DNA from 3 places in the Oikeobacillus pervagus genome. Region 3 is predicted to be linked to each of the others. Evidence: riboswitches for the same ligand, from Rfam matches in the RefSeq annotation. Region 3 holds a riboswitch; each other region holds the start of a gene.
What was found. Region 3 has a riboswitch for S-adenosylmethionine ahead of J2S13_RS08675 (Na+/H+ antiporter NhaC family protein). Riboswitches for the same ligand answer to the same signal wherever they lie in the genome.
Positions count from the first base shown of each region.

Region 1: linked by a shared signal. The riboswitch ahead of J2S13_RS07575 (methionine ABC transporter ATP-binding protein) and the one ahead of J2S13_RS08675 (Na+/H+ antiporter NhaC family protein) in region 3 are both predicted to bind S-adenosylmethionine.
Region 2: linked by a shared signal. The riboswitch ahead of J2S13_RS09955 (bifunctional homocysteine S-methyltransferase/methylenetetrahydrofolate reductase) and the one ahead of J2S13_RS08675 (Na+/H+ antiporter NhaC family protein) in region 3 are both predicted to bind S-adenosylmethionine.

Region 1 is NZ_JAUSUC010000015.1:20,372-31,227, forward strand. Features, by position in the region: gene J2S13_RS07540 (acyl-CoA dehydrogenase FadE) at 1-495, shown strand, start outside; gene J2S13_RS07545 (arsenate reductase family protein) at 996-1,352, shown strand; gene gcvH (glycine cleavage system protein GcvH) at 1,453-1,836, shown strand; gene J2S13_RS07555 (Lon protease family protein) at 2,039-4,486, shown strand; gene J2S13_RS07560 (toprim domain-containing protein) at 4,706-5,065, shown strand; gene J2S13_RS07565 (thioredoxin family protein) at 5,065-5,376, shown strand; gene J2S13_RS07570 (hypothetical protein) at 5,663-6,013, shown strand; SAM riboswitch class I at 6,120-6,221, shown strand; gene J2S13_RS07575 (methionine ABC transporter ATP-binding protein) at 6,341-7,366, shown strand; gene J2S13_RS07580 (methionine ABC transporter permease) at 7,359-8,027, shown strand; gene J2S13_RS07585 (MetQ/NlpA family ABC transporter substrate-binding protein) at 8,044-8,892, shown strand; gene J2S13_RS17030 (YuzK family famiily protein) at 9,212-9,370, shown strand; gene sufC (Fe-S cluster assembly ATPase SufC) at 9,674-10,459, shown strand; gene sufD (Fe-S cluster assembly protein SufD) at 10,478-10,856, shown strand, end outside.
Region 2 is NZ_JAUSUC010000023.1:12,942-23,797, reverse strand. Features, by position in the region: gene queF (preQ(1) synthase) at 1-381, shown strand, start outside; gene J2S13_RS09965 (hypothetical protein) at 559-741, opposite strand; gene metH (methionine synthase) at 1,144-4,590, opposite strand; gene J2S13_RS09955 (bifunctional homocysteine S-methyltransferase/methylenetetrahydrofolate reductase) at 4,568-6,433, opposite strand; SAM riboswitch class I at 6,517-6,626, opposite strand; gene J2S13_RS09950 (EamA family transporter) at 7,049-7,948, shown strand; gene J2S13_RS09945 (hypothetical protein) at 8,038-8,265, opposite strand; gene mreBH (rod-share determining protein MreBH) at 9,165-10,172, opposite strand; gene J2S13_RS09935 (acyl-CoA thioesterase) at 10,612-10,856, opposite strand, start outside.
Region 3 is NZ_JAUSUC010000018.1:35,585-46,440, reverse strand. Features, by position in the region: gene J2S13_RS08690 (DEAD/DEAH box helicase) at 1-1,584, shown strand, start outside; gene J2S13_RS08685 (1,4-dihydroxy-2-naphthoate polyprenyltransferase) at 1,697-2,617, shown strand; gene J2S13_RS08680 (manganese-dependent inorganic pyrophosphatase) at 2,742-3,674, shown strand; SAM riboswitch class I at 3,897-4,004, shown strand; gene J2S13_RS08675 (Na+/H+ antiporter NhaC family protein) at 4,133-5,425, shown strand; gene pepT (peptidase T) at 5,438-6,682, opposite strand; gene J2S13_RS08665 (PAS domain S-box protein) at 7,128-8,801, shown strand; gene J2S13_RS08660 (response regulator transcription factor) at 9,081-9,773, shown strand; gene J2S13_RS08655 (sensor histidine kinase) at 9,751-10,856, shown strand, end outside.

The DNA.
Region 1 (10,856 bases), on a different contig from region 3:
CTTCAAAAAGCTCAAGCACTACAAGAAGAACTCATGATGTTAATGCCTGAAGACCCAGGAACAGAACCACTTGCACAAGAAAAATATTTAGTGAAAAATGCTAAGAAAATTGGATTGCTTGCAGCAGGATTAGCTGCTCAGAAATTTGGAAAAGCATTAAATGATGAGCAAGAAATTCTTGTGAATATTGCGAATATCGTAGCGAATGCCTTTGCAATGGAATCAGCTGTTCTACGTACTGAGAAGGCCATTGCAAGAGATGGATTAGAAAAGAGTAAGCAAAAGCTTTTATACACTGAAATTTTCTGCCAAGAAGCATTTAATCAAATTGAGCAAGATGCAAAAGAAACATTGGTAGCTACAGAAGAGGGCGATACATTACGTATGATGCTTTCAGCTTTACGTAAATTTACTCGCCATACACCAATCAATATTATTGCCAAAAAACGTGAAGCTGCTGTACAATTAATAGAAGCAGAACGTTACACAGTTTGATGACTATGTAACACCCATTAGGGGTGTTAATTCCCCCCCTAAATGTTTATTGAATATATTTTACGTTCTAACAAACTAGTAAAGCTAGGCCCCCGATTTCAAAAAAAGACTAGCTTAATGGTTTGCAATCATTGGATAGAACAATTTTTTGAATCGATTTTAGCTTGGCTAGTATCGCTAAGGTGAACCCGCCCCCTAAATTGGGTTAGCCTTGCTTGTTAGAACAACCCCTTAAATGACTAGCTGTGGAGACTAATCCTAAATGGATTAGTCTATTTTTTTAGATTCAAGTGAAATTGCATCATTAAAGTGGCTGGATTGACTATACTTTCCTGTTCATTTTGGATAAAATAATGGTAAATCTATATGATAATGCAGGCCCTTTTATGGAAATGTCGAATTTTTAAAGTAGGATCAAACAAAAACACATCCCCTTGTTTTAGCGGCAAGATGTTTAATGAATCCATGAATGGAAAAAATGAAAAAGGGTGGTGACGACTATGGCATTAGATTTTTATTGGTATCCTAAATGTGGGACATGTCGAAAAGCAAAGAAATGGTTTGAAGAGCATCAAATTGAGCTTAATGAAATACATATTGTTGACAACCCACCTTCACAGGGAACGATTGCAGAATTATATCGTAAAAGCGGTCTAGATATTAAGAAATTTTTTAATACAAGCGGCAAAAAATATCGTGAACTTGGTCTTAAAGATAAGGTTAAAACCGCTTCTTGCGAGGAATTAATTCAAATCCTTGCTTCAGACGGGATGCTTTTGAAACGTCCCATTGTCACAGATGGCCACAAGGTAACGGTGGGCTTCAAAGAAGAAAATTTCGAAGCAACATGGTTGTAGATGTTTGCCTTTAATGGTTTTTATTTGTGAAAAAGTGTTTTCTTGCTTAATGCAATTTTTATAGGTAAAGTTAATTTGAAAAATGTATGGAGGGATTTAAATGAGCACACCAAAGGAATTACGTTATTCTGAAGAACATGAATGGGTAAAGGTTGAAGGAGATAAAGTTCGTATTGGGATTACAGATTTTGCACAATCCGAACTCGGTGATATCGTTTTTGTTGAGCTTCCTTCTGAAGGTGATGAAATTAAAGCGGACGAGCCATTTGGTTCTGTAGAATCCGTTAAAACAGTTTCCGAGCTATATGCTCCTGTTAGTGGAAAAGTAGTGGAAGTAAATGAAGATTTAGATGATAGCCCAGAATTTGTAAATGAATCGCCATATGAAAAAGCATGGATGATTGTAATAGAACCATCTAATGCTTCAGAAGTAGACAAATTAATGACAGCTGAACAATATGAAGAAATGATTAAAGAAGACTAATCATTACTATTCATAGGGAAAGAAAACACTTAGGAACTTGGAGTGTTTTCTTTTTTTTTCGTGGGATGTGCGACTCTCCATGGTTTCCCTTCTTTAATATTGTGAAAATATTGAGGAATTTGTAGGATTTATGAGGAATCATGTAGAAATATGTTAAGAGATAGAGAATGCGTAAATCAAAGTATTCGAAGGAGTGATCCCTATGGAAACAGCTCAATATCAACAACTTCTCTCGCTATATAAAGTACCTGTATCGAAATTAAGCAGTCACTGTGATGGACAAATGTTTCAATTTGAAACAACGGCTGAGATCGAGCAGAAACAGAGTGAATTAATCGGTCAAAAGCGTGCAGTTGATGCGATGGACTTTGGTTTAACAGTTAAACAGCCCGATTATAATTTATTTGTAGTCGGCCCCTCTGGAACGGGAAGATTAACTTATACCCAACAAAAGGTCGGAAATTTAGCAAAGGAAAAGACCGTTCCACATGATTGGTGTTACGTCTATAATTTCGAAAATCCTGATCGCCCACTTGCAATCTCCCTGGAAGCTGGAGTGGGTGCTCGGTTTCATCATGATATTGAAGTGCTGTTAAAGGATATTGAAAGATTGATCAGAAAAACATTTTCTGAGGAACCATTCGAGAACAAACGACGCACTCTTCTAGCAGGATTTGAAAAGCAGATCGAACAGTCGTGGAAAGATCTAGAAGACTTTGCCTCTAATTTGAATTTTCGCGTTGAACAAACGCCCTCTGGAATTGATACGTATCCTCTTAGATTTGGAAGACCATTAGAGAAAATAGAGTATGATCGTTTGACAAAGGAAGATAAAGAAGAGTTACAGAAAAAAAGTAGGCAATTGGAAGAAAAAATAAATCAAACCATCAATCAGATTCAAAAAGTGGAAAGCGAAATAAGAAAAAGTTTGGATTTGTTTATGAAGCAATCGGTTGCTTATTCGATAGAATGTCTTTTCCAGCCACTCTATGGGGAATATGAGGATAACCCAAAAGTCATTCGCTATTTGAAAGCATACTTTCAAGATGTGGTTGAGCATTTTTCCATCTTTTTACCGGCAGCAGATGAGAAAGAAGAATTCGACTTTTTGGAAGTAATCACAGGAAATAAAGAACAACAATTACAACGTTATACGGTCAATCTTCTCGTAAACAATAAAAGTGAAAAAGGGGCGCCTGTTATTTACGAAACAAATCCAACCTTTCAAAATCTCTTTGGAAAGATGGAATATAAAGGTGCTTTAGGAAATTGGACAACGGATTTTACCTTAATTAAACCAGGAGCCTTGCATCTGGCTAATGGAGGGTATCTGATTTTACAGGCATCTGAACTTCTTCAGCAACCATATGCTTGGGGCTTGCTTAAGAGAATGCTGCAGACGGGCCATATTCAAATTGAGAATCTTTATGAAGTACAAGGAGCCTATCCTACAAGTGGGTTAAGACCAGAGCCCATTCCACTCCGTGTAAAAGTGATTATGATCGGCTCCTATTATTTATTCGATTTGCTCGCAAGCTATGATGAAGATTTTTATAAGTTATTTAAAGTAAAAGTTGAGTTTGATACAGAAATGACAAAAGACCGAGAACATTATGAACAAATGGCTTATTTCGTTAAGGACTATTCAGACCGAGAAGGATTACTCCCTTTTCATCGAAGAGCTGTAGTGAAGATTATGAACTATAGTTCGAGACTTGTGGAAGATCAGAGAAAATTATCGACTCGTTTCCAGGAGATTACTAAGCTGTTAGTGGAGTCTAGTTATTGGGCGAGCCGCGAAAATTCTCGATATGTAGATGATATTCATATTAAAAAAGCTCTTGATGAACAGATGTATCGTTCCAATCGAATATTTGAAAAGTATAAGGAAATGATTGTGAGCGGTACGATTATGGTGGATACAGATGGAGCTCGTGTTGGCCAAATTAACGGACTTGCCGTAATGGGAACGAGAGAATACACCTTTGGAATACCTAGTAAGATCACCGCTCAAACTTTCGCCGGAAGATCAGGGATCATGAACATTGAAAGAGAAACCTCTTTAAGCGGGCAAATTCATAATAAAGGATTATTAATATTAACAGGTTATTTATCAGGCTTATTCGCAAAAAATCGGCCAATTCCCCTTTCAGCAAGCATCACGTTTGAACAAACCTATCAAATGATTGATGGGGATAGTGCCTCAAGTACAGAACTTTATGTGTTACTTTCTTCCTTATCAGGAGTTCCGATTAAGCAAGGCATTGCTGTCACAGGATCTGTGAACCAATGGGGGGAAATTCAACCGATCGGTGGAGTAAATGAAAAGATTGAAGGATTTTATCATGTTTGTAAAGAAAAAGGGTTAACGGGTGAACAAGGTGTGATGATCCCGAAACAAAATATTCAAAACTTAATGCTCCATGATGATGTAATGGATGCGGTAGAAAAGGGATTATTCCATGTATGGGCGGTAGAAAATATTACAGAAGGAATTGAAATTCTAACGGGTGTTAGTGCTGGTTATCCCCTTACAAACTTAGGAGAATTCCAACCTGAATCTATTTTTGCAAAAGTAGCCGATCGTTTTGACCAAATGTATCAAGCAGCTCAAAAAATGAATCCGATGAAGAAGGAAAAAGAAGAATAGAAATTCATCAAGCACCCTTAAGATGGAGGGTGCTTTCTTAGCTTTTTAGAAAAAGATAAAATTTGAACAGAGTTTCCTTTATCTCAGTCAAAAACTACGAAGCCCGTCCGCCGATGGGCAGGCGCTTAGGCATTTGTAATGTCAAAAGTGAATCCTTTGCAATTATGAATCAAGTGAGTGAAAATAGAACATAACAATGAACAGTAAGGAGTGGTGGAATTGGATCTGGTTGAGGAAAAGGTAATCATTGTAGAAGGGACAACAGACAAAAGAAAAATAAAAACAGTCATTAAAGAACCGGTCGAAATTATTTGTACGAATGGTACCATCGGGTTAACCAAGATCGATGAATTGGTCGATGAATTATTAGGGCGAGATGTCTATATTTTGGTGGATGCCGATGATTCAGGGGAAAAGCTTCGCAAACTGTTCAAACAGGAATTTCCAGAAGCAAAGCATTTATACATTGACCGTATGTACAAAGAAGTCGCAACCGCTCCTTATTGGCATTTATGTTCGGTATTATTAAGTGCAAATTTGGATGTCCATTCCAAGTATGTAGAAAAGGATGAGAAATGATGGTGCAAGATTGGTCACAACAGCCTGTAGAACAATTACTAGAAGAACCTCCTCAACTAGTTTTATATTTATACACCCCCCTATGTGGAACATGCCAAGTAGCGGGGAAGATGGTTCAAGTGTTAAGTGAGCTCCTTCCTGGAATTCCTTTCGCTAAGTTAGATTTGAACTTCCATGAACAATTGGCAACCAAATACCTGATTGAGAGTGTTCCATGTCTTTTATTTTTTCAAGACGGAGAAGTAGTCGAGAAAATATATGCCTTTCATTCAGTTCCACATTTATATCATGTTTTAACGAAGTACCAATAGATGGTGCTTTTTTATTTGGTGTGGCCTCACTTTTTTTAGAATTATTTCGTCACGATTTAACATATTTCTCGGGAAATGTTTATCCCGCATTCAGTGGTGAATGAAGAACCCCCCACTGAATGCAGTTTCACTTTAATATTCCTAGACCGGCGCTTTTTATTTGTAGGACCTTTGGGGATTATGTCGTTTTGATTGGATGGGCAGAAAAATTGTCGAACGAAACATAAAGGTTTTTCCCCTCAACAACAGGAAAAAGGTAAGAAAGAAATCTGTTTGAGGTGAGGGTATGGAGAATATACTAAATCGCTTAAAAAAAGAATGTAGAAAAAGAAAACATATTACTTCTTTACTTCCAGAGCAATTTTTAGATGCCTGTATCCAATGTGAACAGCAAGCTTGGATCATTTCCTTTTCAGAGAATGAAATCATTTATTCCAATCATGTAGTTGACCATGTGCCAATTTTAATAGAGGGAAAGTATGCTTCTATTCAACAGGCCTTCTTGGGAAAAGAACGTTTGCAAACATTAGTGAAGAGAAAAGAATTAGTTTATCATGGCTCCTATCGATCACTCTTACTGCTGGAATCGATCCTATGGCTTTGCAAAGAATATGAATTAAAAAATGAACCTGCATAATTGAAAGAATGTTTTAAATAAATAAAAGGGTTGTGGAAAAAGTCTTGACACTATTCATCTAGGAATGTTAATATTACCATTAATCAAATCAATATAGTTGTATTTACTCTTATCAAGAGAGGTGGAGGGATGTGCCCTATGAAGCCCGGCAACCGTCAGTTTTTGAAAAGGTGCCAATTCACACAAAATTATTTTTGAGAGATGAGAGGAAGGTAATATCGTGATCGTTCGTTAAACCTTTCTGTCATTCGGCAGAAAGGTTTTTTTATTGAAGCTAATTTCAGGCAAGATGCTAGTGAAAGAGGTGGTCTAATGGAAACGAAAGATATCATTCATATTTCGCGTGTTAAGAAGATATTTTCTACGAAGAATGGTGAAATTACAGCGGTAAAAGATATTAATCTAGCTATTAAACAGGGGGAAATTTTCGGAATTATCGGATATAGTGGCGCAGGAAAGAGCACGTTAATTCGAATGTTAAATGGGCTAGAGATCCCAACTAGTGGGGAAATTAGCGTGGCAGATCAGGTTGTTTCGAAAATTAAAGGCGCTACATTAAGAAAAGCAAGGCAAAATATTAGTATGATTTTTCAACACTTTAATTTATTATGGTCGCGCACGGTAAAGGAAAATATTGCCTTCCCCCTTGAAATTGCTCGGGTTCCGAAAAAAGAAAGAATGCAAAGGGTCAATGAATTAATAAAATTAGTCGGCCTAGAGGGACGTGGAGATGCTTATCCTTCCCAATTAAGTGGAGGTCAAAAGCAAAGAGTCGGGATTGCTCGGGCATTAGCTAATAATCCCAAGGTGCTCTTATGTGATGAAGCGACATCCGCTTTAGATCCACAAACAACCGATTCAATATTAGATTTATTAGTGGATATTAATGAAAGATTAGGATTAACGATCGTTTTGATTACACATGAGATGCATGTCATAAGAAAAATTTGTCATCGTGTCGCAGTGATGGAGCAGGGAACAATCGTTGAACAGGGTCCAGTACTTGAAGTCTTTAAAAAACCAAAACAACCGATCACCAAACGGTTTGTACAACAAGTGGCTGAACCTGAGGAATCGAAGGAAACCATTGAAAATCTACTTGAGCGTTATCCTTCTGGAAAAGTCATTAAGCTTTTCTTTTTGGGTGAAACAGCTGAACAACCGATCATTACAGAGATTGTCCGTCAGTTTAAAGTCTCCATTAATATTGTTCAAGGGAAAGTATCGCAAACACAAAACGGAGCGTACGGAACATTGTACATCCATATCAATGGAGATGAAGCGGAACTTAAAAATGTCATTTCATACTTAGAACAACATAAAGTAGAGGCGGAGGTCATCACCCATGCTTAAGGAATGGTTTCCAAACGTAGATTGGGCAATCATGTGGGAAGCCACATGGGAGACCTTATATATGACAGGAGTAGCGGTTGTTGCGACTTTTATCCTTGGAATTATTTTAGGTTTATTATTATTCCTAACATCTAAAGGGAATATGTGGGAAAACAAAGCGGTGTATGCTGTAACAGCAGCATTTGTAAATATTTTTCGTTCGATTCCATTTATTATCTTAATCGTTCTATTGATTCCATTCACAAATGTGATTGTTGGAACGATCATCGGGGAAAATGCTGCATTGCCAGCCCTTATTATTGGAGCTGCTCCTTTTTACGCGAGAATGGTGGAGATTGCCTTACGTGAGATTGATAAAGGGGTAATTGAAGCCGCTAAATCGATGGGAGCGAATATCAGCACGATTATTACGAAGGTGCTGCTGAAAGAATCAATGCCGGCATTAGTCTCTGGAATTACTGTAACAGCTATTGCTTTAGTAGGGTACACTGCAATGGCGGGAGTGATTGGGGCAGGTGGATTAGGGAATTTAGCTTATTTAGATGGATTCCAAAGAAGCAGAAATGATGTCACACTTGCTGCTACCATCATTATTTTAATCATTGTCTTTATTATTCAAATAACGGGTGATTTGATTACAAATAAAATAGATAAACGATAACGAGGAGGATTTTCTAATGAAAAAATGGCTTTATACTTTTCTCACTGCGTTCATTGTACTAAGTCTTGCCGCATGTGGGGGAAAATCAGATGATTCAAAAGATGGAAAAGGAGAAAGTACAAAAGGTGATGACAAAACCATTGTAGTAGGAGCATCCAATACTCCACATGCCATCATTTTAGAAGAAGCAAAACCTTTATTGGAACAAAAAGGCTATAAATTAAAAATCGAAAAATTCCAAGATTATGTTTTACCGAATAAAGTATTGGCTGAAGGCGAACTTGATGCAAACTATTTCCAACACATCCCCTATTTTAAGGGACAAGTCAAAGATCATGGGTATGATTTTGAAATCGCTGGTGGCATTCATATTGAACCGATCGGAGTTTATTCAAAAAAACACAAAAGTCTAGATGAGTTACCAAAAGGTGCTACTGTCTTAATGAGTAGTTCTGTAGCCGATCATGGTCGGATATTAACCATGTTAGAAAAAGAAGGAATAATTAAGTTAAAAGATGGTATCAAAAAAGATACAGCAACCGTGAAAGACATCGTGGAAAATAAAAAAGATTTAAAGTTTGATTATAATTATGAACCAGCATTACTCCCGCAAATCTATAAAAAAGGAGAGGGAGATGCGGTCTTAATTAACTCCAACTATGCGATTGATTCTGGAATTAATCCGCTAGAAGATGCCATTGCCATTGAAGATAATGATTCACCATATGTGAATGTAATTGCCGTTCGCAAGGGGGATGAAAAGCTTGAAAAAATTCAAGCACTCGTTGATGTCCTTCATTCTAAGGAAATTCAAGACTTTATTTTAGATGAATGGAAAGGTTCCGTAGTCCCAGTGAATAAATAAGAAAAGGAAAAGGGAATGAGCTAATCCACTCATTCCCTATTTATACGGATATGTTCTGTAGCATTTTTTTAATGAATTGAATTTTTAGTCAAATCTATTCAGGGGTGAAGGAAGGTTAAAGAGTATTCGGGAGAAAACACGAGGAATACTAAGAATATTCGTTTGTCAGTGCTCGGAGCATTTTATATAAATGATAAGATAAGGAGAGAGTTCCATACCCTTTTTGTGTAAAATTAACAAGACTGGTAACATTAATAAGGAATCAAAACGAAGGGATTGATTAATTATTAACTCACTAAAATTAGTGTACACAGATGGAATGGAGCGAGCGTTACGTGGTGCCCATGGGATTGGATATGAGGTGTACAAAAGAAAACATAGAGTGAGAATGGCTGTTGAAAGAAAAAGGGAAGTGGAGTATATTCACAGCAGAAGAGTTGTAGCTGACATAGATCGTAAATTTCATCACCATATATAATATGGAAAAAACCAGTGTTTTACTTTAACGCTGGTTTTTTTCAACGTAATTGTGGAATATAAAAAAGAAGAAAAAACATGCAATGAAAAATAGATTGTTTTTTCTCATTTAATCTTTTTGGAATTGATAGGTATAAGAAATAATACATAGGGAAGAGATATGAATTCTATGGGAACTTCTTAATTTAAACAAGTGTCTGAACTATTGAATATAATTTTAATTTGTTATAAGATTGTAATGAGAATAAAATGAGAATGGTAAAAGAAAAAATACTACTTTTCGATATTAACGGAGGTATAAAATATGGCTGGTTCAACTTTAGTAGTAAAAGACTTACATGTTGAAATTGAAGGAAAAGAGATCTTAAAAGGGGTTAACCTTGAAATTAAAGGTGGAGAGTTCCACGCAATCATGGGTCCGAATGGGACTGGTAAATCCACATTATCTTCAGCGATTATGGGACACCCAAAATATGTCGTTACACAAGGTAGCATTACATTAGATGGCCAAAACGTGTTAGAAATGGAAGTAGATGAACGTGCACGTGCTGGCCTGTTTTTAGCCATGCAATATCCAAGTGAGATTAATGGCGTAACGAACGCAGACTTCTTACGTTCTGCTATCAATAGCCGTCGCGAGGAAGGAAATGAAATTTCTTTAATGAAATTTATCCGACAAATGGATGAAAAAATGGAATTTTTAGAAATGGATCCTGATATGGCTCAACGTTATTTAAACGAAGGATTCTCAGGTGGAGAGAAGAAACGAAATGAAATTCTTCAATTAATGATGATCCAACCTAAGATCGCTATTTTAGACGAAATCGATTCCGGTTTAGATATTGATGCATTGAAAGTAGTTTCTAAAGGGATTAATGCAATGCGTGGCAGTGATTTCGGCTGTCTAATGATCACTCACTATCAACGTTTATTAAATTACATCACTCCTGATCATGTTCATGTCATGATGCAAGGTCGCATTGTTAAATCAGGTGGACCAGAATTAGCACAACGCTTAGAATCTGAAGGCTATGACTGGATTAAGAAGGAATTGGGAATAGAAGACGAAACTGTTGGTCAAGAAGCGTAACTTGTTAGGAGGATGGACATGACTGTAGATATTACACTACCAGTAGATCAGGAGTATATCCGCTCTTTTTCAAAAGAACTTGGTGAAAATGAATGGTTAACAACGATGCGTTTGAAAGCATTGGAAAGTGCAGCGGAACTCCCGATGCCAAGACCAGATAAAACAAAGATTGACAAATGGAATTTTACACAATTTCAACATCATTATGTGAAAAGTGATGCTTTCACTTCATTGGATGAGGTACCAGAAGAAGTTAAAGCACTTATTAATCTCAATGATCAACATAATAATTTATATATTCAACGGAATAATACACCGGCATTTTTAGCCATCTCAAATGAGCTAAAAGAAAAAGGGGTTATTTTTACAGATATCATCACAGCCGCTAAAGAACATA
Region 2 (10,856 bases), on a different contig from region 3:
GATCGGGATTATTTTGTGAAATTTAATTGTCCGGAATTTACTAGTCTTTGTCCAAAGACTGGACAACCTGATTTTGCCACTATTTATATTAGCTATATTCCAGATATAAAAATGGTTGAAAGTAAATCATTGAAATTATATTTATTCAGTTTCCGAAATCATGGTGACTTCCATGAAGATTGCATGAATATTATAATGAACGATTTAATAGAACTGATGAATCCGCGTTACATTGAAGTATGGGGGAAATTTACTCCAAGAGGCGGAATTTCGATTGACCCGTATTGTAACTGGGGAAGACCTGGAACAAAATATGAAAAGATGGCCGATTATCGTCTTATGAATCATGATTTGTACCCTGAAAAAGTAGATAATCGATAAGATCATAGGCCCGCTCATTTTGAGAATTCGAGCGGGCGTTTTTTATCCCACTTAACCGGCAGAAAACCTACCCCTCAAAATGATTCGGACATAAAAAGACAGGTGGAGGATCACTGCCTAAAGGTCCGCGATCAGTTCAACTTAACATTCATTGGGGAGGAAGAAAATCCCTACTCTTTATAAATTATTATTTTGCTGTTCGATTTCCCCCCGACCAATCAATTCATTTGCTACTTCTAAATGACTATGCTCATTGACAGAATCTCCAGGGTAATATTCATTTATATCAGATGCAACCCCAGCTTGTGGTGTCTTTGGGATCATAGGGGATTCCTTTGAATGAAAATCCTTTTTCTTCATACCTTCAACTCCTTCTTCTCATAGTATGAAGCCGATGGAGGGAAGTTATGAGTAGGACTTCTATTAATTTTTTTGGATTAGTTTTCTATCTTACTTGGAGAGGGGATGTTCCTCGGTCGTTTGATCATTTCCCGAATGGATATGCCTATTTCCCTGAGAGATATGCACTAGTTCAAAGAGGAATTGCATATTTCCCGAAATATATGCTTATTTCCGGCAAATATATGAACTACTTCATAAGATAATTGCACTAGTTCGCTGAACGTCCTATATTCTCACTGAAAAAGGGTCTCTAATTTCATGAATTTACACTTTCACTTCTCCAATCCCCTCAAAAAACACAAAAAGAAACTTGGGTGGTTCCATAACCTATCCCAAGTTTTATTAATTTGTATGAAATTTTTAATATACATTAAAATATCTTGCATCTGGATGTGCGAAGACAATTGCTGATACTGATGCTTCTGGTTCCATCATATAGCCATCTGTTAAATGGACTCCGATTTCTTCTGGCTTTAATAATTTAAATAATTTTTCTTGGTCTTCTAAGTTAGGACAAGCTGGATAGCCAAAGGAGAAGCGTTGTCCTTGATATTTTGCTGCGAATCGATCTTTCATTGTAAAATCAGTGCTGTCTGGGAATCCCCAATGGTCGCGCATTTCCTGATGGATCCTTTCGGCAAAACCTTCTGCCAATTCTAGTGCCGTCGCTTGGATGGCATGACTTTGTAAAAACTCTCCCTGTTCTTTTAATGCTGTGGCTTTTTTTCGAACGTCAAAGCCTGCTGTAACAACGAAGAAGCCAACATAGTCCATTTCTCCGCTCTCTTTACTCTTTAAATAATCGGCTAAACAAAGGAATGGAGCTTTTTCCTGTCTAGGGAAGGTGAATCGTTCCATTTCCGTTTTTTCATCTTCTGGATCATAAATGATAACATCATCCCCATCGGATTGGGCAGGAAAAAATTGATACAGAGCCGCTGTTCGTAATTTTCCGGAATATAGAAAGGAATCGACCATTTCCTTCAAAGCAAGTGCACGGGAATCTTTCTCTGCTAACAGTTTATCTACCTTTCCCTTTAAGCCAAGGTGATGGCCAATTAAGGTTTGCAAATTAATATAAGGAGTTAAATGAGCAATTGAGTAATCACGCAATACCCGTTTTCTCATGTCTTGAGGTTTGAAAACCGGCACATCAGTTCGGACCGTTTTCTTCGGCTTCTCTAAGACCGCCACATGATTAGAAGATTTCATTGTTGCTCTATAAGCTTCCACTTCCTTCCGCTTTTGTTGTTGAGCGACTAATTCAGTTAAAAGCACTTGTTTTTCCTCTTTATTTTGTAAGCGATTCGCCAAAGATAATCCTTCCATGGCATCTTTCGCATATAAAACAGGACCTTCGTAATTGGTTGAAATCTTTGTTTCGGTAAACCGTCGAGATAGGGCGGCACCTCCGACCATCACGGGTACATCAATTTCAAACTGCTTAAAATCTTGGACTGTCAAGACCATTTGTTGAGCAGATTTTACAAGGAGACCTGAGAGACCAACGATATCTGGTTTTTCTCTTTCAATCGCCTGAATGAGTTCATTAGGTGATACCTTAATACCGAGATCCACGACAGTAAAACCGTTATTACTTAAAATAATATCCACTAAGTTTTTCCCGATATCATGTACATCGCCTTTTACAGTGGCTAAAATGATTTTTCCTTTTCCAGCATCATCTGTTTTTTCCATTAAAGGTTCTAGAAAGGCAACAGCTGCTTTCATGACTTCCGCACTTTGTAAAACTTCGGCAACGATCAGTTGGTTGTCGTTAAATAATCTACCGACTTCTGCCATCCCATCCATTAATGGGCCATTAATAATGTCTAATGGACTGTCAAAAATCGTTAACGCGTTCTTTAAATCGGGAATTAACCCTTCCTTCGTACCCTCCACAACATAATAGCTTAAGCGTTCTTCAACCGTTTTCGGTAATTCACTTTCTTTCTTTTCTTTCTTCTTATCACGATAAAAGTCGGCGAAAACCGCAAGCGATTCATCAGATGTTTTGAATAAAAGATCCTCCGCCATCTTAATTTCATCATCAGGGATAGAGGCAAAACGTTCTAATTTTTCCGTATTCACAATCGCGTAATCCAGTCCAGCCTGGGTACAGTGGTATAAGTAAACGGCATTTAATACTTCACGACCAACAGGAGGGAGACCGAATGAAACATTACTTACACCGAGAACGGTTAAACAGTTAGGCAGATGTTGTTTGATTAAACGAATCCCTTCTACTGTTTCAGTTGCAGAGCCGATATATTGCTCATCCCCAGTTCCGACAGGGAAGACGAGCGGGTCAAAAATTAAATCTTCTGGTTCCATTCCCCATTTATGAACAAGTAAGTCATGGGAGCGTTTCGCAACTTCTAGTTTCCGTTCACGTGTCACAGCCATTCCGGTTTCATCAATTGTTCCGACGACGACGGCAGCTCCATATTTTTTTACGATCGGGATGACTTTTTCAAATCGTTCTTCGCCATCTTCTAAATTAATAGAGTTAATAATCGCTTTCCCTTGTGAGAATTTCAATGCTTCTTCGATTACCTTCTCATCTGTAGAGTCAATGACAAGTGGAACTTTCACTTTTTTCACGACTTCCTGGATGAACTGGCTCATATCATGAAGTTCATCGCGATCAGGGTTGGCTAAGCATACATCGATGACATGCGCACCGCCTTTTACTTGAGCACGTGCAACTTCTGCTGCTTCTTCATATTTTTCTTCGATGATGAGTCGTTTAAATTTCCGCGATCCGATGACATTGGTTCTTTCTCCGATAAATAATGGTCTCATTGAATCATCGTAAAGAAGCGGTTCAATACCGGAAACTGCATGTCCATGTGGCTTTTTTTGCGGAACACGAGGTGGATATTGACTTACGACTTCTCGAATGGCGCGAATATGTTCAGGTGTCGTTCCACAACAGCCACCGACAATATTTAACCAACCTTTCTTGGCAAACCCTTCAATTTTTTTCGCTAATGATTCGGGGGATTCATGATAACAGCCCTCTTCATCTGGAAGACCTGCATTTGGATAGCAACTCACAAATCCTTTTGATAAATCAGAGAGTGAGCGGAGGTGGTCCGTCATAAATTCTGGTCCAGTCGCACAGTTTAAGCCAACAGATAAAGGTTTCATATGCTCAACGGATAAATAAAAGGATTCGATATTTTGTCCCGCTAATGTCGTTCCCATTGGCTCAATAGTCCCTGAGATCATGATAGGGACTTTCTTACCTGTTTTTTCAAAAGCTCTTTCAATCCCAATGAATCCCGCTTTAACATTGAGCATGTCTTGGCTCGTTTCAAGTAAAAGTAAGTCACATCCGCCATCGATCAACGCTTTCGCTTGGATTTCAAAATTTTGACTTAATGTATCAAAATCAATCCCACCCGTCACCGACAAGGTTTTGGTAGTGGGCCCCATTGCCCCTGCAACAAACCGAGGGTGGTTAGGAGTTGAATATTGAGAAGTGCAATATTTGGCAATTTCAACCGCTTTTTTATTGATTTCATAGGCTTGGTCACCTAGACCATATTCATTTAATACGATGGGAGTACCACCAAACGTATTTGTTTCAATAATGTCAGCACCGGCCTCTAAATATGCCATATGAATTTTCTCGAGTGTTTTGGGTGAAGTGATGTTCAAATATTCATTGCAGCCATCATATTCCTCACCGCCAAAGTCCTCTGGAGAAAGATCGGCTTGTTGTAGCATTGTTCCCATTGCACCGTCAATAATTAATATTCGCGATTGTAGTTCTTTCTCAATTAAATGTTGAATGGACATGGACAATCCCTCTTTCTAACTTTTTGGCATCTAGCTCATGGATGTATGTGACCAATTCTTCCGTCATATCATACCGAAGAAATGGAGTGATTAAATAAATCCCGTGGAAAAGTTCGTGAGCTGTATTAATTAATTCTTTGGCAATCGAAATTCCTTCTTGATGTGACCGCGTTTTGTCATTTTCACAAGCTTTCATCCGGTTAAGTGTTTCTTCGGAAAGTTTAATCCCGGGCACTTCGTTATGCAAAAATTCCGCATTTTGTGAACTTGTTAATGGCATAATTCCGATATAAATTGGAGTGGATAAATGCTTAGTTTTTTCATGGATTTCAATAATTTTTTCTTTCGTAAAAACAGGCTGGCTGATAAAGTAATCGGCCCCAAACCCAATTTTCTTTTCCAATCGTTTGACTGCTCGATCTAAAATGCGAACATTTGGATTAAAGGCAGCGGCAACTGAAAAATTTGTTTTTACTTTTAATGATTTCCCTGAAAAAGAAATCCCTTCATTCAATTGTTTGATTAGCTGGATGAATTCCAGACTAGAAACGTCATAAACAGAAGTGGCTCCTGGAAAATCCCCGACCTTTGTTGGATCTCCCGTAACAGCCAAAATATCATGAAGACCTAAAGTATGTAATCCCATTAGATGAGATTGTAGGCCAATTAAATTTCGGTCACGACAAGTGATGTGGACAAGCGGACGGATTTGATCATTTGACTTTAATAAAGTTGCCATCGCCATGTTGCTAATTCTTGGGGATGCAAGGGAGTTATCGGCCATCGTAATCGCATCAATTCCCGCTTCTTGTAAACATTTTGCTCCTTCAAAAAAAGATGTGGTGTCTAAATGTTTCGGTGTATCCAATTCAACGATGATAGAACGTTCATTTTTCGCTTTCTCATGGAGGGGAGGCACTGTCGATATTTTTCTGGATTTCACCAAAATTGGTGTTTTCTCTTTTACCTGCTTTTCTGTAATCGGATGTAACCCCTGTAAGGCTTTTTTCGCCGCAGCGATATGTTTCGGTGTAGTCCCGCAACATCCGCCAATAAGACGAGCACCTTCATTTCTTAGTTTAACAGTAGCCTTTCCAAAATAGTCAGCTTCTGATTCATAGACAATCCTGTCATCGACCACATCCAGAAGGCTTGCATTCGGATAAGCAGATAAGAAAGCTTTCTTTGGTAGGGCGACTTCTTCCAATGCTAGAATTGTATGATGTGGACCTAGTCGGCAGTTAACGCCAACGACATCCGCCCCCAAAGCTTCTAACTGGCATAAAGCGTCGTTTAATGGCAACCCATTTTGTAGCACACCTGGTTCATGCATCGACACTTGAGCGATGATGGGGAGATCGGTCATTTTCCGAGCTGTATGCACAACCGTTGTAATTTCCTCTAAATCATAATATGTTTCCAATAGAAGGCCGTCGATATCTTCGCTAAGTAAACTTTCGGCTTGTTCGCAAAAGGCGACCACAATCTCTTGAAGAGTAGCATCACTTTTTCGAACACCTCGAATGCCACCAATCGTCCCAAGAACGAATGTGTCATTCAATCCAGCTGCTTGCTTTGCAATTTGAACCGCTGCTTTATTTATTTTTTCTCTCTTATTTTCCAATCCGTAACGAGCTAATTTTAACGAGTTTGCACTATACGTATTCGTTTGGATGACATCCGCTCCTGCTTGAATATAATCTTGGTGAATCCGTCTAATGACGTCGGGCTGTGTTAAGTTTAATTCTTCATAACAAAAGTCAATCCCATATGAATAAAGGAGAGTACCGATTGCGCCATCAGCAGTAAGCACTTCCTCTTTTAGTCGATCCAATAGATTCAATCTCAGTCACTCCTTTTTCCAGATTTCAATAATAAAAAAAAGCCTTCTATAATAAGAAGGCTTGATTGGCTGTAATCATTTCCTCCTTATCTTCCAAACTACGATTGTTGTAGTTTGCTGGATTTAGCACCTGACCAATTGGCTGGTTGCTGAGGTTTCTTTGGGCCAGTCCCTCCACCTCTCTGGATAAGAACAACAATATTAATTTTGACTATAATCATATGCTATCTAGGATTAATCGTCAAGGTGTAATTTGAAATTTCTGAAATATCTTTATAAACCCCTTTTACTTCCTATCGGTTAACAGTATTTACAGAATTAGTTTTTCAAGGAGAAATCTTCTTGTATATCTTGAAAATTCAGGCTATTTAAAAGGGATTGATGAAACATGAAAAGACGTACTATACTATGTGTATATTTGAAATTCAGGGAAGTGCCAACTAAAGGCCCTCCTATTTCTTTGCAAAAGGCTTATTTTGTTCCTTTATTGAATCATAGCAGATTGTGATGGATCATCGGCGGAAAAATCAGATGGAACTTATTGTGAAACATCGTATTTTTTCCTGAAATCAACCATCTTTTAAAAAAAGTCATCGAGAAAGGAGGACATAAAAGATGAATCAGTTTCGCTATTCGTTATTTGTTTTGATTGGGGCATGTAGTTATGGGATCCATGCCTCTATTGTAAAACTGACGATTGCAGCCGGATTTACAGTCGGTCAAGTGACAGGAAGCCAGTACCTTTTTGGACTTGCCATGTTGATGGCTGTTTATTTTTTTACAAAAAGAGTAAAAATGAGTTGGAAGGATGTCAGTTCTTTAATGACGGTCGGGTTATTGCTTAGTGCGACGGGGATTTTTTATGGATTGAGTTTAGCAAGGGTACCGGCGTCGATTGCAGTTGTGATGTTATTCCAATTTACGTGGATTGGAATCTTAATTGAAGCGATTTATCATCGAGCAATGCCATCCAACCAGAAATTGATTTCTGTTGTTTTTTTATGGGCTGGAACATTGTTAGCTGGTGGAGTTGGTTCGACGAATTTTCAATGGGGAGAACATTTGGATGGTGTCGTATATGGGTTGCTTGCGGCGATCACGTTTGCACTGTTTATTTTTTACAGTGGGAAAGTAGCACCTGGTGTACCGACGATTCAACGAAGTGTTTTTATTACAAGCGGGGGGCTCCTTCTCGTTCTTTTCTATGTTTCACCGATCTTGATTGTAGATGGGGTCTTGACTACTGGATTATGGAAATATGGCCTATTATTAGGGATATTCGGAACGATCCTGCCAGTTGTCTTCTTCGCGATTGGAACACCTAAGATTGATTCAGGATTAGCGACGATTGTAGGGGCAGCTGAGCTTCCAGCAGCTATTGTCGCAGCTTTATTTATTTTGGGGGAAGCAGTTTCCTTCCTACAAATGACCGGAATCATGATTATCCTTATTGGGATTGCTATTCCACAAATTCATTTTCCAACCCATCGTCCGAAACGATCATTTTCAAGATAATAAATCATCCATCCTCATTGGCTAGTCCGATGGGGATTTTGCTTTTATTCTCAGAAAGATGGATATATAGGAAAAGAAGCGCCAGGTGATTAAAAAAAAGACTGCTTCACCTTTTGAAATAATCGGAAATAATATTTAAACTCGTCAAATAAAAGATGATCATGCTCAGAAAAATCAAAAGCGGTCAAAAATTGAGCTAATACATCTTCCTCAACATGATCAAGCATGGCGGAAATTTCAATCGGCCCCCTCAAAGAATCGTATAAATGGCCGCAATTACAAGTGTGAAATGTATAAGCGATTTGTTGTTCAGTCATCGATGAATCCTCCTTTGGTCTTATTATGTCCAAAAATACGGAGTTTTAACTTGATTATTCCATATAGGGGAAAAATGGGGGGCGGATTAGATAAATATGCAAGGAAATAGTCAAATGCCAGCGAACTAACGTCTCGAAATGTTCGGCGAAGAGGTGCACGGTGCAAATATCGTTAGAAGAAGCGCATAAAATCTCTGGAAATAGGCATATATGCTGGGAAATGGGCAAATCCGCATAGAACAAGTGCAAAAGCCCTCGGGAAATCATCAAATATCATTGGGAAATAAGCAAAACCCCGTGAGCAAGCCTCACAGCGATTAAAAAGTAATGTTCGGATGGGAGGTGCAAATATTGTGAGAAGAAGTGCATAAAATCACGGGAAATAAGCATATACACTGGGAAATGAGCAAATCCGCATAGAATAAGTGCAAAAGCCCTTGGGAAATCATCAAATATCATTGGGAAATAAGCAAAACCCCGTGAGCAAGCCTCACAGCGATTAAAAAGTAATGTTCGGATGGGAGGTGCAAATATTGTGAGAAGAAGTGCATAAAATCACGGGAAATAGGCATATATGCTGGGAAATGGGCAAATCCGCATAGAACAAGCGCAAAAGCCCTTGGGAAATCATCAAATATCATTTGGAAATAAGCAAAACCCCGTGAGCAAACCTCACAGCGATTAAAAAGTAATGTTCGGATGGGAGGTGCAAATATTGTGAGAAGAAGTGCATAAAATCACGGGAAATAAGCATATACACTGGGAAATGAGCAAATCCGCATAGAATAAGTGCAAAAGCCCTCGGGAAATCATCAAAAGCCTAAGGGAAATATGCAAATCCCTTAAACGAGCACCGGTATTTTTTAAATAAAAAAGCAAGTCCGCATGTAAGCGACTTGCTATCGTAAGGCTTTTTGTAATTTATTAATGATATTTAAGGATCGTCCTGTACCAATTACAACCGATTCTAGAGGGTTGGGGGCTAGGTGAACGGGAACAATGATTTCTTGACTTAACCACTCTTGCATTCCTTGCAGAAGTGAGCCACCGCCTGTTAATATAACACCTCGGTCAACAATATCACCACTTAATTCTGGTGGGGAATTTTCCAGTGTAACTCGTATCGTTTCTAACACTTGGAGTAGAGATTCTTTTAATGCCCCTTGAATTTCCTTAGAGTGAATCGAGATCGTTTTTGGCAAACCTGTCACAAGGTCACGACCGCGAACATCCATCTTTTTTACATCGTGGTCGATAAGAGCCATGCCGATTTCTATCTTCACTTGTTCAGCTGTTCGTTCGCCAATTAATAGATTATATTGCTTCCGGATGTATTGAATAATATCTTCATCCATCCGGTCACCGCCTACCCGAATGGAGTTGCAGGATACAACACCTCCATAGGAGATGATGGCTACTTCTGTTGTTCCGCCTCCAATATCGACAATCACATTTGCAATGGGTTCTTCGACAGGCAAATCTGCTCCGATCGCAGCTGCAACAGGTTCTTCAATTAAATGTACGGTTTTTGCACCAAAGCTTTTAATGGCATCATGGATCGCCCGTTTTTCTACAGAAGTTGCTCCAGACGGGGTACATACCACAACATTTGGTTTTCTAATGGAAAATCCTAATGCTTTCCCAGCCTTCTTCATCACGTCTTTTAGCATTTCAGCTGTCATATCAAAATCTGCGATGACACCATCTCTTAATGGTCTTAATGCTGTAACTTTCCCAGGAGTTTTTCCAATCATGTTTTTCGCCTCAAGTCCGGTTGCTAACACTTTCATGGTCGCTGTATCAATTGCAACTACAGCAGGCTCATTAATTACAATTCCTTTATTTTTACTATAGACGAGCAAGTTTGCTGTACCTAAGTCAATTCCAATTTCAGTTTGTGAGAACATATAGCTTCCTCCAAATTAATTTCCTTCTTATACTTGTCCTATCTAGTATAAGAGGGGGAAATTAGGAATGTATATGGATAGAATGTACCATAAGATTTTTGTTACAAAATTCAACAATATATTACAGTAAGCTATCCATTGTTCTAACGGTAGTTTTAATAAAAAACAGGCCAAAATCATCAACATGATGTTAACGAAATTTAATCTTTGTAAAGAGAAAAGTTTCCAATGGCTAATGTTTATGCTCCAATTAGGTAATTGGGGTTAGATCATTCTAGTTAGATAAGGATAAGCTAAAATGACCGGCATGACCGTAAAAAGATGGGGAACCTGTGTTTTATACATCAAAAAATACGCCAAAGAGGCGTATTTTTTTTGTGAAAAGTGGATTTGTCCCGCCTCGATGGGCAGTAAAACCTCCACTTAATGAAGTTTTACATTATAATTTTGAGAAAAATTGAGCAAGTTCTTGGCTGTGTTTTTTTCTAGCTTTCCGATGTTCCGCACGATTATTAGCTGTTTCATTCAACCATTTTTCTTCTTCAGACTCTGGAACGACTTCAGGGATCACAGTTGGTCTTCCATTTTCGTCAAGAGCGACAAAAGTTAAAAACGAAATAGCTGCCACGTCTTTGTCCCCTGTTAGTAAATTTTCCGAAGTTACTTTTACGAATACTTCCATAC
Region 3 (10,856 bases):
GAACGTGTCCAGCATATTTTAGAAAAGGTGGAGTATTACGGCTTTTCTGGTGAAGAGGTAAAAGGGTTAATATTTTGTAGTCGTAAAGAAGAAGCAAAACAATTATCACAATTATTCAATCAAAAGGGTTTCCGCACAGTGGCGTTAACAGGGGAAGATTCTCAAGAAGTAAGGGAATCTAATATTTCTAAATTAGAAAATGGTGAACTTGATTATATTCTAACCGTTGATATTTTTAATGAGGGGATTGATATTCCGAGTATTAATCAAGTAGTTATGTTGAGACAAACCCAATCCAGTATTATTTTCATCCAACAGCTTGGGCGGGGACTGCGTAAACATTCTACAAAAGATTATGTAACCATTATTGATTTTATTGGAAATTATAAAAAGAATTATTTAATTCCGATTGCACTTTCAGGGGATCGTTCCCAAAACAAAGATCGTATTCGTCGAAAGACAAATGATACAAGTTTTATTAAAGGTGTATCTACGATTAATTTTGAGGAAATAGCGAAAAAACGAATTTTTTCAGCAATCGATCAAAGTAATTTGACGACGTTAAAGATCTTAAAAGAGGCTTATGTGGAACTAAAAAATCGATTAGGGAGAATCCCCTATCTATACGATTTTCTAGATAATCACTCACTAGATCCGGTTGTGGTTGCGACTAAGTATCATAACTATTATCAATTTTTATTAAAAATGAAAGAAGATCTTCCATTATTAAGTTCATATGAAAATAAAGTGTTAACGATGCTATCATTGGAAATTTTAAATGGGAAGAGAAAACACGAAATTATCTTATTGGAATTGTTGCTGGAAAAAGGAGAAATTCAACAGGATGAATATATCCGTCAGCTAGTCAAATTTCGTTGCCGCATTGATTCAGCTACTTTAGAATCGGTCAAACGGGTTCTGGATCTTTCTTTTTTTACCCAAAGTGATCGAAAAAAATATGGAGAAAAGCCGCTTGTTACTTTGAATTCCCATAATATCTACGCTTTTTGTCAGAATCTGCAAGAACGTCTAAAGGCTAATGACTATTTCCGGCATTTAATAGAGGACATTGTGCGCAGTGCTAAAGAGAAGAGCAAGTTGTATAAATGCGAGGAATCGTTGACATTATATGAAAAGTATTCTAGGAAAGATGTTTGTAAATTATTAAATTGGCCTAAAGATGAAAGTTCTACTGTCTATGGTTACAAAACGAAAGATCAAACATGTCCGATCTTTATTACTTATCATAAACAAAGTGATGTTGAAGCCAGTGTGAATTATGAGGACGAATTCTTAAGTCAAGATGTATTGAAATGGTATACAAGAAGCAATAGAACCCTAAAGTCTGAAGAAGTAAAAAAAATCATTTACGCAGAGGATCATCATATCGATATCCATATCTTTGTGAAAAAAGACGATGACGAAGGAAAAGATTTTTATTACTTAGGAAAAGCAAAACCTGATCAACAAAGCGTACAACAAGATATAATGAAAGACGAAAATAAAAAACCCGTCGTACATATGAACATGATAATGGAAAAAGCACTCGACCCTAAGTTATATCAATATATTAAGAGTAGCTAGATTTACCCAATTTCTGGATGGTGCCTGGCACCATCCAGATTTTCCACTTGTAAATGTCGTTGGGTTTTCTTTATGATGGGTATATAAGGATTATTTTAGAAAGGACATTCGTATGAAAATGGAATCGATTGAATCGGTAAGTAGGGGGAAATTGTTGTGGCAATTGACACGTCCACATACGTTGACTGCTTCGATTGTCCCGGTGTTAATTGGCACGGTTCTTGCTATGTTCTATGCGGATCATCACGCAGGTTTATTTATTGCGATGCTTCTTGCCTGTTTATTGCTCCAAATTGCTACTAATTTATTTAATGAATATTATGATTTTAAGCGTGGTTTAGATACTGAGGATTCTGTTGGGATTGGTGGTGCGATCGTTCGCCATGGAATGAGTCCGAAGACGGTATTAAATATGGCTTTAGGATCATATGGAATTGCTCTTTTATTAGGTTTGTATATTTGTATGAATACGAGCTGGTGGCTGGCTCTTATTGGGATTTTAGGAATGATGGTCGGGTATTTTTATACAGGAGGACCACTGCCAATTGCCTATACGCCTTTTGGTGAATTATTTTCTGGGTTATGTATGGGTTCTGTCTTTATATTAATTGCTTTTTATATTCAAACAGGTTCGGTTACGACTGAGAGTATTCTTCTATCTGTCCCCATCGGAATTTTAGTAGGGGCGATTAATTTATCCAATAATATTCGTGATATTGAGGAGGATACATTAGGTGGTCGAAATACATTGGCGATTCTTGTAGGGAGAAAAGGGGCTATTTATATATTAGGCGCTATGTTTGCCGTCTCTTATATTTGGATGATTGGGCTTGTAGTGACAGGAGTCGTGAGCCCGTGGCTGCTACTCGTTCTCCTTAGCTTTCCAAAACCCGTACAAGCTTTAAAAGGCTTCTTTAATGAGGTGCAGTCCCCTTTACAAGTAATCCTAGCGATGAAAGCGACAGCCCAAACCAATACAATCTTTGGTATTCTTTTGTCCATCGGCCTATGCATTAGTTATATCATTCAATAAAATAGTGCTAGGTATCACCCAAAAAATGGATGGTGCCTGGCACCTTGTCAAATTCATGGAATTCTGGAAAAATAGAGTTTGACTATACTAACCAAAATCTATGAGAAAAAGAGGGAGTTGGACCATGAGCAAAACACTGATTTTTGGACATAAAAATCCTGATACTGATTCTATTTGTTCTGTTATTGCCTATGAAAAATTGAAAAGTGAATTAGGAATTGAAGTAGAAGCGGTTCGCCTAGGTGAAGTAAACCAAGAAACCCAATATGCATTGGACTATTTCAAAGTGGACGCACCTCGACTTGTTCAAACCGTTGCGAATGAAGTTGACCAAGTCATTCTGATTGACCATAATGAATTCCAACAAAGTGCAGATGACATCGAAAAAGTTCGAATTTTGGAAGTAATTGATCATCACCGTATTGCGAATTTCCAAACAGGCGATCCTTTATATTACCGTGCAGAACCAGTTGGCTGTTCGGCAACCATTTTAAATAAAATTTATAAGGAAAAAAATGTACAAGTGAAAAAAGAGATTGCTGGATTAATGCTATCAGCGATTATTTCTGACACTCTTTTATTCAAATCTCCAACATGTACAGATGAAGATGTAGCAGCTGCAAAAGAATTAGCAGCCATTGCTGGAGTAGATGCCGAAAAATATGGCCTTGATATGTTAAAAGCAGGAGCAGATTTGAAAGATAAGACAGCGAAAGAATTAATCGGCCTAGATGCAAAGGAGTTCCAAATGGGTGATTCCAAAGTAGAAATTGCACAAGTTAATGCTGTCGATGTTAATGAAATTTTAGCCCGTCAAGAGGAGCTAGAAACAACATTGACAGAAGTGATTTCTGAAAAACAACTAGATTTATTCCTGCTTGTTGTAACCGATATTTTAAATAGTAATTCAACGGCCTTAGCTCTTGGTGAAAAAGCATCAGCTGTAGAAAAGGCATATAATGTATCCCTGGATCAAAATAAAGCATTATTAGAGGGCGTTGTTTCACGTAAAAAACAAATTGTTCCCGTATTAACAGATGTCCTTTCCAACATGTAATATAAAATAGTTCTAAAAAACGCCTGACTCCTTTTCACATATTTGAAAGGGACGGGCATTTTTTGTCTCTAAAATTGGAAAATAATCCCTCATTATAAAATTATTTTTATTCCTTTTTATCCCCCATAAAATACATCCATTCAAATTCTTATCTATAGGTTGCGAAAATATCGAAATTACTGTATCCTTTATATTACTTTATAAATGAGAATATGGATAATCTTCTTATCAAGAGAGATGGAGGGACTGGCCCGATGAAATCTCGGCAGCGGACTCAAGTTTAGAGTGCTGTGCCAAATCCAGCGAGCAGAAATGCTTGGTAGATAAGAGGAGTGTTTTATAAAAAATTATAAGACCTCTTCTTGAAACATTGGCAAGAAGTGGTCTTTTTTGTATAGAGAAAAGACTAAGTCCATTTCTTCATTATGAAAAAAATTTGTGAGGTGATCATCTTGAGTGTGGACAAAAAGGGAAATCCGTGGGCTTTATTTCCGTTTCTCGTTTTTTTAACCCTATTTATCGGGTCCGGAATCATTACGGGTGATTTTTACAGTTTTCCAGTAATCGTGGCCATTGCTATTTCGGCTGCAGTGGCATTAGCGATGAATCATAAAGAGTCCTTTTATAAGAAGGTGGATGTTTTCTGCCGTGGGGCAGGGAATACAAATATTATGTTAATGGTGATGATCTTCCTTTTGGCTGGGGCTTTTTCTGAAGTCGCCAAAGGGATGGGAGCGGTCGATTCCACTGTGAATCTAGCATTATCTGTTGTCCCGCAAAACTTGTTAATGGTCGGAATGTTCATTATCGCTTGCTTTATTTCCTTATCCATGGGAACATCGATGGGAACGATTGTGGCGTTAGCTCCTATTGGGGTTGGAATTAGTGAGCAAACCGATATTTCACTAGCACTCTCAATGGCAACGGTCATTGGTGGGTCAATGTTTGGCGATAATCTTTCATTTATTTCTGATACAACGATTGCTGCTGTTCGTACTCAAAATACGAAAATGAAAGATAAATTTAAGGTAAACTTTTGGATTGTCTTGCCCGCAGCGATCGTCACTTGTGTGATACTTGGACTCTTAACGATGGGTCAACATGCGGAAATTACACAGCATTCTTATGACTGGGTGAAAATTTTACCTTATTTATGTGTACTGATCACCGCTTTAATTGGGATCAACGTCCTTCTCGTCCTATCGATTGGGATCATATTTGCAGGGGTTGTAGGCTTAGTAGATGGAAGTTATCAAGTCATGAGTGTCATTCAGCAAGTTGGGGAAGGGATGGCCGGAATGTATGAAATCGCCTTCCTAGCTATTCTGATTGCTGGGATGGTGGAAGTGATCCGGCATAATGGCGGAATTGACTTCATCCTTTATGCGGTGACGAAAAATATTAAATCGAAAAAAGGGGCAGAATTTAGCATAGCAAGTTTAATTGGATTGACTGATTTATCAACGGCTAATAACACAATTTCAATTATTATTGCGGGTCCACTTGTTAAAAATATTGCAGATCAATATGATATTGACCCACGAAAATCGGCTAGTTTATTAGACATTTTTTCATGCAGTATCCAAGGATTAATCCCGTACGGAGCACAATTACTTGTAGCGGCGGAAATCGCCAAAATTTCACCTGTTAGCCTATTGCCATATTCCTACTATCCAATTTTAATTGGGATTTGTGGGGTCATCGCGATCCTGATCGGATATCCGAAATTTTCAACACAAGGAAACAAGTAAAAGCAGCGGATTTTATTTCCCGCTGCTTGCTTTACTTTCTGTTAGTTTAATGATTTCAACGACGACATTTGTAGCCTTGATCATATTATCGACAGAAATATATTCAAATCGACCGTGGAAGTTTTCCCCACCTGTAAAAATATTCGGTGTCGGCAGTCCCATATAAGAAAGCTGGGAACCGTCCGTACCACCGCGAATAGGAGATATCTTCGGTTCAATGTTTAAATTTTTCATTGCTTCATAGGCAATATCGACAATTTCCTTTACGGGTTCAATTTTTTCCCCCATATTGTAATATTGATCGTTCATCTCTAAAATGATTCGTTCTTCTCCATATTGTTCTTGTAACTGAGCAACTATTTTTTTAATGGTTGCCTTTCTGTCATTGAATTTTTCACGGTCAAAGTCTCGAATAATATAATGCAATCTAGTCTCTTCTACATCTCCATTGAATGAAAGAAGATGGTAGAAGCCTTCATATCCTTCTGTAAATTCAGGAGCATCCTTAGATGGAAGTTGTTGATGAAATTCCATGGCCATTTTAGCGGAATGGATCATTTTCCCTTTCGCTGTACCTGGATGGACGTTCTTCCCTTTGAACGTGATCTTCGCTGCCGCCGCATTAAAGCTTTCGTACTCTAATTCGCCTAATGGTCCACCGTCGACCGTGTAAGCATATTGTGCATTAAAAGCTTCTACATCAAATTTATGAGGTCCTCTTCCAATTTCTTCATCTGGTGTGAATGCTACGCGAACTTTCCCATGCTTGATCTCTGGATGTTGAATGAGATAGGCCATCGCTGTCATAATTTCGGTGACCCCTGATTTGTTGTCAGCGCCAAGAAGAGTGGTTCCATCTGTTGTAACCAGCGTATGACCTTGATAATTTGCGAGTTCTGGAAAATCCTTCGGTGATAAAACAATATTTAAATCTTTATTTAATATAATGTCTTTTCCATCGTAGTTTTCAACGATTTGTGGCCGGACATTTTTCCCTGTAAAGTCTGTAGCTGTATCGACATGAGCAAGAAAGCCGATGGTTGGAACCACTTTTTCCGTGTTCGCAGGGAGTGTTGCCATAACGTAGCCATTTTCATCGATAGTCACTTCCTTCATCCCTATGGACTTTAACTCCTCTACTAGCATATTGGCAAGGGTTAACTGACCCGGAGTGGAAGGACATGTATCGCTATTTTCATTTGATTGCGTGTCCACTTTTACATAGGTCGTAAATCTCTCAATGATTTCATTTTTCATGATTGTCATCTCCTTAAATCATTCCATTTTTTATCTTACCATATCGTTAACAGGGTATACACTTTGTTGAAGGGGAAATATAATAAAGTCCCTTTTTTTGACATCCTTTTACCATTAAAAAAACAAAACCCCTGTTTCTTGTGTTTTACATCATAATCCAGCCTGTTTTTCTATTTTGCTATAATAAATTTTATTGTATATAAAGGATTTTGAGCATAGATGTCGAATTTTTTATACAATCTAGTTTGACACTATAGTAGTAGTGATAACAGACCTCAAATAGCCATTTTAAAATACGAAATTTTCAGATAAATGATAAAAATTTTGGTCATCACTATAAGGGGGGTATTCGATGGAAATAAAAACAGACATCCTTCATAGATATAAATAATTTTACGATAAATCTTCAGTGCCCTATTTAGTAAAAGATCAAGAAAAGTGGTTATTGGCTAATCAAGCTGCATTAAATCTTTTAGCATTAGATTCAGAGGAGCAGATTATTGGAACAAACGTGAATCAGTGGATTTTATGTAATAACTTCTCTGTCTACAAGATGGATCAACCCTTTCCTAGGCATTTAAATCAAACATGGTTCATCAATTCGGGTGAATATGTGAAAATGGAGGTGACATTGCTCCCACTACCTTTTGACGAAGAAGCACAATTAACCCAAGTATTTATTAAGGAAAGTGATCAAATTAAATTACAATTGGATAAATACAAATTGATAGCCGATCATACAACAGATATGGTGAGCATACTAGATTTGCAAGGGAGAATTGTCTATTCGTCTCCCACTTATGACAAGGTAACCGGTTATTCCTCCACAGACCATATTGGATATTCCCCTTTTGATTTTGTTCATCCTGAAGAGCGGGATGAAATTCACACCAAATTTATAGAATTAATACAGAATCAGGAAACAACTACTGTTGAATTTCGCTATAAGAAATCTGAAGGGGATTATATTTGGCTTGAGACCTATGGAATTCCTGTAGTAGATGAAGGAACCGTATTAAATGTAATTGTCGTTTCACGTGATGTAACAGTGAGAAGAGAGGCAGAAGAAAGGCTAAAAAGAAACGAATATAAACAAAGAATGATTTTGGATCATATAAGTGATCTCATTAGTGTTGTCAATTCAGAGGGAATATATGAATATGTGTCTCCATCGTATAAAAAAATATTAGGGTATGAACCGAACAGTATTCTCGGGAAAAGCATATACACTTGCATTAACTCAGAAGATCAACAACTCATGAAGGAGACGATCGAAGTTCTGAAAAAAAATAAGAAGTCTCCACCTGTTCGCTATAGAAAAATGGATGTGAAAGGACGAATTATTTTACTAGAAGGAATAGGAATGCCTATATTGAATGATAAGGGTGAAATGGATCAATTCGTTATTATTTCAAGAGATATGACAGAAAAGGTGAAAGCTGAACAAGCCAAGATTAATGAAGAAAAATTATTTGTATTAGGGGAATTAGTTGCAGGAATTGCTCATGAGGTGCGAAACCCCTTAACGACAATAAAGGGATTTCTCCAATTAATTACTCCCCATGATGATGGAGAATTTCTGGAATATGCCAAAATAACGATGGAAGAAATTAATCGAATTGAACAAGTCGTGAGTAGATTCATGATTTTGGCTAAACCATTTTCAGAGTTTAGGGAAAATATAAATATAAAACGATTAATTGAGGAATCTATTCAATTATTAAAACGTCAAGGCATTCTTAATAAAAATCGAACAAAGGTCATAGTTGAGATGGATCAACCCGCTTATCTTGCATGTGATCCTATTCTAATAAAAGAGGCGCTAGTGAATATTTTGGAGAATGCAATTGAAGCTGAAGCAACAAAGATTACGATTTCTGTGAAGGAAGAGAACCAACAGTTGAAAATGATTGTCACGGATAATGGTCTCGGTGTTGAAGAGGCGAGACTCAAAACATTAGGTGAACCTTTTTATAGTAATAAAGAACGAGGGATCGGTTTGGGGTTAACGATATCCAACCGAATTATTACAAACCACTATGGAAAAATGGATTTTCACAGCAAAGTAGGAGAAGGAACAGCTGTATCAATCGCTTTACCTTTGAAGATTGAAATATAAATTTTTTTGGGCTATCCGTAGTGCAAGGAACCTATTCTTAAAACACTATATATGGTTGATATTTTTTTAATATATAGTGTAAATGTACCGGGTTCTCTGCATTGGGACGGCCCTTTTTTCGCTATTACGAATCTAAAAATGAATGAAACCTACCGAAAAACCTACAAATTAAGAAATTCTTCATAATTTCCCTTACTGGATGTTAAGATTTACTCTTTATACTGTTTATAAATCAAGGAAAATACTTGTAATATATTTTGGAAAGGAGTGTGAAATGAAATGGAATCTTTTTTTGTTTTAGTTGTAGATGATGAAGAAGAAATACGAGATGCGATTGAAATTTATTTAAAAAATGAAGGCATCACCGTTATAAAAGCAAAAGACGGAATTGAAGCCATTGAAAAACTAGATGAACATACAATTCATCTGATTATTTTAGATGTGATGATGCCTAGATTAGATGGAATTGCGACGACATTTAAAATCCGGGAAGAAAAGAATATCCCCATTATTATGTTAAGTGCCAAAAGCGAGGACACAGACAAAGTATTAGGTCTACAAGTGGGAGCCGATGATTATGTCACCAAACCATTTAATCCGTTAGAGCTAATCGCCCGTGTAAAATCACAACTAAGAAGATATATGATGTTAGGAACATACGAAGGAATCCAACAAGTGATTGATGTCCATGGTCTGACATTAGACCAATCCGCCAAAGAAGTGGCAGTGAATGGAGAACCGGTAAAATTAACACCGATTGAATATAAAATAATGGAGTTATTAATGATTCATGCAGGGCGAGTATTTTCTATTGGAGAGATTTATGAACGAGTGTGGAAAGAACCATCATTCAATGCAGAAAATACAGTAGCTGTCCATATACGTAAAATTAGGGAAAAAATTGAAATAGATCCTAAAAATCCGAGGTACTTAAAGGTGGTATGGGGAATTGGATATAAAATTGAAAAATAAAATTCTGCTTGTTTTGTGGATCGTGATGCTAAGTCTGGGATTGAGTGGGTTCATTTACGGCCTTTTTAATATAGATAAATTTGGTAGTAAATCTTATTTTCAGTCAGATGAATTTAGCAGTGATTTAAAGCAATTTACCGATTACTTAAGTATGTATGAATTTAATAAGATGACAGAAAAAGAAGCTGTGAAAAAGATTACTGTAACAGCAGATGAAATTGAAACATATCGTCATGTATATGGTACATTACCAGAACAAATTGAAAGTATCAAAAGTCAATACGATGATAAAATTCAATTTGCCCGAGAGGAAAACAATCAAGAAGTAGCAGATGCTTATATGGCGGAGCGGGATCAAAAGATAGCAGAAATCAAGAAAAACTTTTCAGAAACGGAGTACGTAAAGTCTAAAATTATTGCAGCAAAGAAAAAGGCGATCCATCAATATTTTCAGGAAAAGGAAAGCTCTCGTTGGAACTATGAAAACTATAAGACAGCTTTTAAATACTATTTGCAAGATACGAAAACAAAGGAGATTTATACCAATGTAAAAATCCCAAAAGGTGAATCAGTTGAGAACTATTTAGATGATAAAAATAGTTTATACATTATTACGTATCCGTCAAAAGAGCAAGGTTACTTCTTTAATGCACAGAACGGTCTGGCGATTGACTTAATGGATGAACTTGGTCGTAACCTTTATGAAGAATATTCTGGAAAGGTAGATTCAGAGCAATCTATAATGGCCCCTATTGGAAAGGAAGGGACCTTCACCGGGAAAATTGCGGTGTATAAATCAGCGCCCTCCACCCATCCAGTTATGAAAAGTTATCTTAACTACCAAAAGAATACAAAGGTCATTTATATCGTTTCCTTTATTGGAGTTCTCTTCTTACTTATTAGTGTTTTCTTATATAAAAAAACAACAGTAAGTCGAACTGCTTTAAGTGAAAGATGGCTTCCGTATTATCATAAAATCCCAATTGACCTTGCTGTATTCATCTTTGTGCTCTCCATCATCTTGACGTTGATCCTATTAGATAAAGGGATTTATGATTACTGGGGCTCCTACTTAAGGGAAAC